3 regions of the Kocuria rhizophila DC2201 genome follow, and region 2 is predicted to be linked to each of the others. Evidence: riboswitches for the same ligand, from Rfam matches in the RefSeq annotation. Region 2 holds a riboswitch; each other region holds the start of a gene.
What was found. Region 2 has a riboswitch for S-adenosylmethionine ahead of KRH_RS07950 (MetQ/NlpA family ABC transporter substrate-binding protein). Riboswitches for the same ligand answer to the same signal wherever they lie in the genome.

Region 1 (2,196 bases), 1.1 Mb from region 2:
CCACCCTTTCGCGTTGCCTGCACATGTGATCCGCATCTCAGCGTAGACGGTCCGCGTCCCGGCTGCCGAAAGCGTGGCACGGCAGGCGCGCGGGCGGCGTCGTCTCAGGAGGCGGTCCAGCCGCCGTCCATGGCGTAGGAGGAGCCCGTGACCATCCCGGCGGACGGGCCCGCGAGGAACGCGATCAGCTCCGCGACCTCCTCGGGCTCCACGAGGCGCTTGATGGCCGACTCGGTGAGCATGATCTTCTCGACCACCTGCTCCTCCGGGATGCCGTGCGTGGCCGCCTGGTCCTTGATCTGCTTGTCCACCAGCGGGGTGCGCACGTAGCTGGGGTTCACGCAGTTGCTCGTGACGCCGTGCGGCGCGCCCTCCAGGGCCACCGCCTTGGACAGCCCCTCCAGGCCGTGCTTGGCGGCCACGTACGCGGCCTTGTACGGCGAGGCCCGCAGCCCGTGCACCGAGGACACGTTGACGATCCGGCCCCAGCCCTGCTCGTACATGTGCGGCAGGGCCGCGCGGATCAGCAGGAACGGGGACTCCAGCATGAGCGTGAGGATCCTGTGCAGGTCCGCGGGCTCCACGTCCTGGAGGGGCGAGACCTTCTGGATGCCCGCGTTGTTGACCAGCACGTCCACGTCCAGGCGCAGCCGCGCCAGCGCGGCGGTGTCCGTGAGGTCCACAGCCCAGGCTTCACCGCCCACCTCGTCCGCGAGACGCGCGGCGGCGTCGTGGTCGATGTCCGCGACCACCACGTGCGCACCGCGCGCGGCGAGCGCCCGGACGGCCGCCGCACCGATGCCGCTGGCACCTCCGGTGACGAGTGCCTTCTTCTCCTGCAGAGACTGTTCGGTCATGCGCGGACTCCTCGGGGACGGCGGCCTGGTTCCCGGACGGTGGCCCGGGTCACTCCAGGGTACGCAGGCCCGTGATTCGCCCGACCACCCGTGCGTGAGGTTGGATGGGCGGACACCCGGTGACGGGTGCCCATCCAGAGCGGCTCAGAGATCTGGCTCGATCACGCCGCAGCAACCGGGTCACACCCGGTGCTAATGCCAGAACCGATGGAAAGGATCAGCACAGCCATGCCCTTGAACACCGATCGCATCCAGACCACCCACGTGGGGTCCCTCCCCCGCACGCCGCAGTTGCTCGAGGCCAACAACCGCTTCCAGGCCGGGGAGATCGACCTGGCGCAGTTGGGTGAGGCGCTGGACGCCGGGGTGATCGACGTCGTGCGCAAGCAGCGGGAGATCGGCCTGGACATCGTCAATGACGGCGAGTACGGCCACACCACGTCCGGCGCCGTGGATTACGGGGCCTGGTGGAACTACTCGTTCCACCGCCTGGGCGGGCTGACCCCCACGGACGAGGACCGCTGGCAGACGGCGGAGACGCTGCGCTCGTCGCCGGGCAACATCGTGCTCACGAGCTTCCCGGACCGCCGCGACCGCTCCAAGTTCCGGGAGGCCTACGAGGATCCCACGGCCGGGGTCCTGGCCCACCGCGCAAGCGTGTCCCAGCCGAAGATCACGGGCCCGCTGACCTACACGGGTCAGGAAGCCGTGGCCGGTGACATCCGCCGGATCAAGGAGGCCATGGCCGAGACCGGGGCCACGCAGGGGTTCGTGGCAGCGCTGTCCCCCGGCTCGTGCGCGCGCGTGAAGAACGAGTACTACGCGAGCGACGAGGAACTGGTCTACGCGTGCGCGGACGCGATGCGCGAGGAGTACAAGGCCATCACGGACGCCGGGTTGATCGTGCAGATCGACGACCCCTCGATCGCCGAGTCCTGGGACCAGATCAACCCCGAGCCCACAGTGGAGGACTACCTGGCCTTCACCCAGCTGCGCGTGGACGCCCTGAACTACGCGCTGCGCGACCTGCCCGAGGAGCAGATCCGCTTCCACCTGTGCTGGGGTTCGTGGCACGGCCCGCACACCACCGACCTCGAGTTCAAGTACCTCGTGGACCTCATGCTCACCATCCGCGCGCAGGGCTACAGCTTCGAGGCGTCCAGCCCGCGCCACGGCCACGAGTGGAAGGTGTGGACGGACCACCAGCTGCCCGAGGGCAAGGTGGTCTACCCCGGTTTCGTCTCCCACTCGACCAACGTGGTGGAGCACCCCGAGCTCGTGGCGGACCGGATCGAGCAGTACGCGTCCGTGGTGGGCAAGGAGAACGTGATCGCCTCCA
Region 2 (2,196 bases):
TGGAGTAGCGGGCCAGCAGGTCCTTGAGCTCCTGCTGGTCCACCCGGGTGGGAACCGCGGTGCCCTTGGTCTCCTTCTTCTCGGCCTCCTGGACCTTGTCGTCGTAGTAGAAGCCCGCGACCTTCTTCAGCGTCTCGTTGTCCGCGTTCGCCTCGGTCGCGGCGAAGAGGTTGTCGTAGACCTTGGCGCTGTCCGCCGTGGGGTCGTCCTGGGCGAGGGCGTTCTTCGGGTCGAGGTTCGCGCGGTCCAGGAAGTCGTTGTTCACCACGGAGCCGGCCACGGAGTCCATGGACAGCACGGTCTGCTCGGCGGAGACCGGGCGGACCGTGACCTTGGACTTCTCCTTGTCGATGTCCTGCTCGGTGGGTGCGATCGTGTCCTTGGTGAAGGAGACCAGGCCCTGCTGCTGGAGCAGGTTCAGGGAGCGCGAGAGGTTGATCGAGTCGTTGGGGACGGCGATCTCGTCCCCCTGCTTGAGCTCGGACACGGACTTCGCGGTCTTGGAGTACAGCCCCAGCGGGAAGATGGACGTGGAGCCCACGGGCGTGATGGTGTCCCCGGAGCTGTTGTTGTAGTCCGCGAGGTAGGCGATGTGCTGGAACCAGTTCATGTCGATGTCCCCGCTCTTCAGGGCGGGGTTCGGCTGGCTGTAGTCGCTGAAGTCCACGAACTCAACGGTCACGTCGTTCTTCGCGGCCACCTCTTTGAACGCGTCCTGGACGGGCGTGGCACCCACGATGCCGATGGTGATCTTGCCGTCGGCGGTAGGGTCGGTGTTCTCGGAGCCGCCGCCGCACGCGGTGAGGGTCAGGCCCAGGGTGGTGGCCAGTACTACGGGGAGCAGTCGTTTGCTTCGCACGATCGTGCCTTTCCAGGGTCGGGGTCCGGTCGCGCGGAGCGAGCGGTCCCACCTGGATGAGGGCAAGGATCAGACACGTGCCATTTGAAGAGAAACCGCACTTGCCGTGATCGGTTCGAACCGCGGCCGGATGGTCATCTGGGGCACCCCGCTACGGGAGAGGGTTGCCGTCCGGCCAGCCAGAGCTACGCGCCGGAACTCGTCATCCGTCCACGAGCCTAGCACGCCGTGGGCCCCGTCCCCGACCCGGGCGGCGTCCCGGCCCCATCGCACCACTCCCCTGGGCGCACCGCCGGTGGTGGAGCCGCGGTCTCCCAGCGGCAGCCCGGACGACGCCGCCCCGACCGTTGCGCCGCCCCGCACCGCGCTCCCGGCGTCCAGTGTCGCCACCTCGGCCCGGCCCGGCCTCGTGGCCTCGGGCAGGGCCCAGTCGGCACTATCCCCGGACGATCCGCTCGTCGGCCCGGGCGCGGGCCCACCGCTCGGCCTCCAGCACGTCCTCGAGGGAGGGCTCGCGCACACCGGTGTGCTCGTCCACCACGCTCGCCACGAGCTCCACGATCTGGAGGAAGCCGAGCGCGCCGCGGTGGAACGCGTGGACCGCCTGCTCGTTCGCGGCGTTGAAGACCGCGGGCCATGTGCCTCCGAGGGCCCCCGCGTGCTTCATGAGCTCGACCGCGGGGAACGCTTCGGCGTCGAGCGGCTCGAACGTCCACTCGGCGGCACGGGTCCAGTCGCACGCCGCGGCGGCCCCCGGGACGCGGTGCGGCCACGCGAGGCCCAGGGCGATGGGCAGCCGCATGTCCGGGGGCGAGGCCTGGGCCAGGGTGGAGCCGTCCACGAACTGCACCATCGAGTGCACCACCGACTGCGGGTGCACGGTCACGTCGATCCGGTCGAGGGGCACGTCGAACAGCAGGGACGCCTCGAGTACCTCGAGCGCCTTGTTGACCATGGTGGCGGAGTTGGTGGTGACCATGGCACCCATGTCCCACGTGGGGTGGCGCAGCGCCTGCTCCGGCGTCACGTGCGCGAGCTGCGCGCGGCTCATCCCCCGGAACGGGCCTCCCGAGGCCGTGAGCACGAGGCGTTCCACCTCCGCCGCCGTGCCCGAGCGCAGCGCCTGCGCGATCGCGGAGTGCTCGGAATCCACGGGGATCAGAGCGTTCGTGAGGCCCGTGCCCGCAGCGGCCGCCGTGACGAGCGGACCGCCCGCGATCAGCGACTCCTTGTTGGCCAGCGCCACCCGGTGCCCCGCCCCCAGCGCGGCCAGGGTGGGCGCGAGCCCGATGCTGCCGGTGATGCCGTTGAGCACCAGGTCGGCGCCGTCCCACGCG
Region 3 (2,196 bases), 560 kb from region 2:
CCGGTGTTCGACGTGATGCCGTAGGCCACCAGCATGTTGGCCCCCGCGGACTGCCCGGGGTAGGGCCCCACGGCGATGCGCACGGGGTCACCGTGGGAGTCCAGCGCGCCGGGCAGGGTGCCGTGGGACGTGGTGCTCGTGGGTGTCACGGGGCTCGCGATCTGCCCGTCCGGCCGGATGGCCAGCATGAGTACGGTGGCGCCCTCGGCGTCCTTGAGGAGCCACGCCCTGGTCTCGGGCGTCGAGGCGTCCGGTGCGCCCACCGTCCATCCCTGCGGGTAGCGGAACCCGATGCTCCCGTCCGGCGTGGTGAAGCTCTGGGTCAGCTCGGCGGCCTGCGCCGCCTCCGGCGAGGGGCTGGGCCGCACACTCGTGGCGGACGGCGACGCCGCGGCGTCGCCCGAGCGACCCGGCGTCGCCCCGCTCGTGACCCCGGCCCCCGACGGCGCGGCGGACGAGGCCCCAGAAGAACCGTCCCCTCCCGACGGCGCCCCGCACGCCCCCAGGGCGAGCACGAGGGTGGCCACGGACAGGCAGCGCAGGGCGCGGGAGGTCGTCATGGTGACGAGTCTCACAGCTGGATCGCCTCCGGCCAAGTGCATTCGAAGACATGAAAACGTGTTGCGCGCCCAACCCCGCCCCCAGAACGGCCCACACCGGCCCCACGTGCGACGACACCCCGGGTTGCTAGGATGAGCGCACTGCCGGCCCGCGCATTCTCGTTCTCGTTCATGTCCTCCGGAGTCACCCCGAGTCGTCGCGGCACACCGTCCGCACCGTCTGCACCGCAAGGGATCCATGACACCGCTGCTGCGTCACCACCGACTGGAGAACGGCCTCTACCAGCTTTCCGCCGTGCTCGGCGTGTTCACCGCGTGCGTCTACACCGCGTCCTTCCTGTTCACGGACTGGTCCGTGCACGCGCCCTATGCCCCGTTCTTCCTGGCCGTCACCACCGGTTCGTTCACGCTGTGCGCGGTGACCGTGTCCCTCGTGCGGCTCTTCCACGAGGACCAGTGCCCGGGCCCGGAGGACTCCTCCGACCTGTTGGACACCGAGCGGATCGTACTCGGCTTCACGCGGGACCCGCACCACACCGGCAGCACCCGCGGCGCCCTCCCGCGCTGATCCCCCGCCCCGACCCACGACGCCGCACGGCCTCCTTTTGACACTCTCCCCGCCCGTGCTACTGTCGCAGCCAACAAAGGATCATGAGTCCCGGTGCAAAGCTCTGGCTAACCGGGCGGCAACCCTCCTGCTGTAGTGGGGTGCCCCAGATGACGATCCGGCCGTCACGCAACCGCGTGGCTGGCAAGTACGGCGCACGGAAATCGACCTCCGGCGTCCTACCGCCGGAGGTTTTCTCATATGTCCGCACCCCTGACCGCCGTCCACCAGGACCTCACCGCGGCGGGCGCCGCGCCCTCGGGCACGTCCTGGCTGGTGCGCCGGCCCCGCCGTTCCACGCTCGTCTCGTTCGAGGTGTTCCCCCCGCGCCCCACCACGGACCCGGACACCGTGTGGCGCAGCATCGACGCCATGGCCCAGGCCGGACCAGACTTCTTCTCGGTCACGCACGGACACTCGGGCGGGCGCGGTGTCTCCCGCGAGGCCCTGCGGCACCTGCGCCGGACCACCCGCACGCCCGTGATGGCGCACTTCACGTGCGGCGGCACGGACCGCGCCGGACTGGAGCGCTCCGTGGAGCATCTGCTGGACGACGGCGTGCGGGACCTCCTCGCACTGCGCGGGGACCCGCCCCTGGGTGCGGGTGAGTGGGTGACCCCTCCCGGGGGGATCGGCCGGGCCTCGGAGCTGGTGCGGCTCATCCGCGACGTCGAGCGGCGTCGTTTCGGGGACGGCTTCCGCCCCGGCACCCGGCCGCTGTCCGTGTCGGTGGCGTGCTACCCCTCCCCCGCGCGCGGCCGCGACTTCGAGGCGGACCTGGCCTCCCTGTGGGAGAAGCAGGAGGCCGGCGCTGACTACGCGATCACGCAGGTGCTGTACGAGCCCGAGGACTACGCCGCGTTCCTCGAGCGGGCACGCTCCGAGGGGATCCACATTCCCGTGGTGGCCGGCCTGATGCCGCTGACCAACCCGAAACGGTTGCAGCGGATGACGGAGATCACCGGTGTGCCCGTGCCCGAGCGGCTCACCCGGTTCCTCACCGCGGGTTCCCCGGACGAGCTGCGGCAC

Region 1: it holds a riboswitch for S-adenosylmethionine, as region 2 does, so the genes downstream of both, KRH_RS01125 (cobalamin-independent methionine synthase II family protein) here and KRH_RS07950 (MetQ/NlpA family ABC transporter substrate-binding protein) in region 2, are expected to answer to the same signal.
Region 3: it holds a riboswitch for S-adenosylmethionine, as region 2 does, so the genes downstream of both, KRH_RS10335 (methylenetetrahydrofolate reductase) here and KRH_RS07950 (MetQ/NlpA family ABC transporter substrate-binding protein) in region 2, are expected to answer to the same signal.

Annotation. Positions count from the first base shown of each region.
Region 1 covers NC_010617.1:257,208-259,403, reverse strand. Annotated here, with positions in the region: gene KRH_RS01130 (3-hydroxybutyrate dehydrogenase) at 105-857, opposite strand; SAM riboswitch class I at 985-1,071, shown strand; gene KRH_RS01125 (cobalamin-independent methionine synthase II family protein) at 1,086-2,196, shown strand, end outside.
Region 2 covers NC_010617.1:1,832,156-1,834,351, forward strand. Annotated here, with positions in the region: gene KRH_RS07950 (MetQ/NlpA family ABC transporter substrate-binding protein) at 1-859, opposite strand, end outside; SAM riboswitch class IV at 952-1,066, opposite strand; gene dxr (1-deoxy-D-xylulose-5-phosphate reductoisomerase) at 1,296-2,196, opposite strand, start outside.
Region 3 covers NC_010617.1:2,395,135-2,397,330, forward strand. Annotated here, with positions in the region: gene KRH_RS10325 (hypothetical protein) at 1-560, opposite strand, end outside; gene KRH_RS10330 (hypothetical protein) at 799-1,128, shown strand; SAM riboswitch class IV at 1,208-1,324, shown strand; gene KRH_RS10335 (methylenetetrahydrofolate reductase) at 1,369-2,196, shown strand, end outside.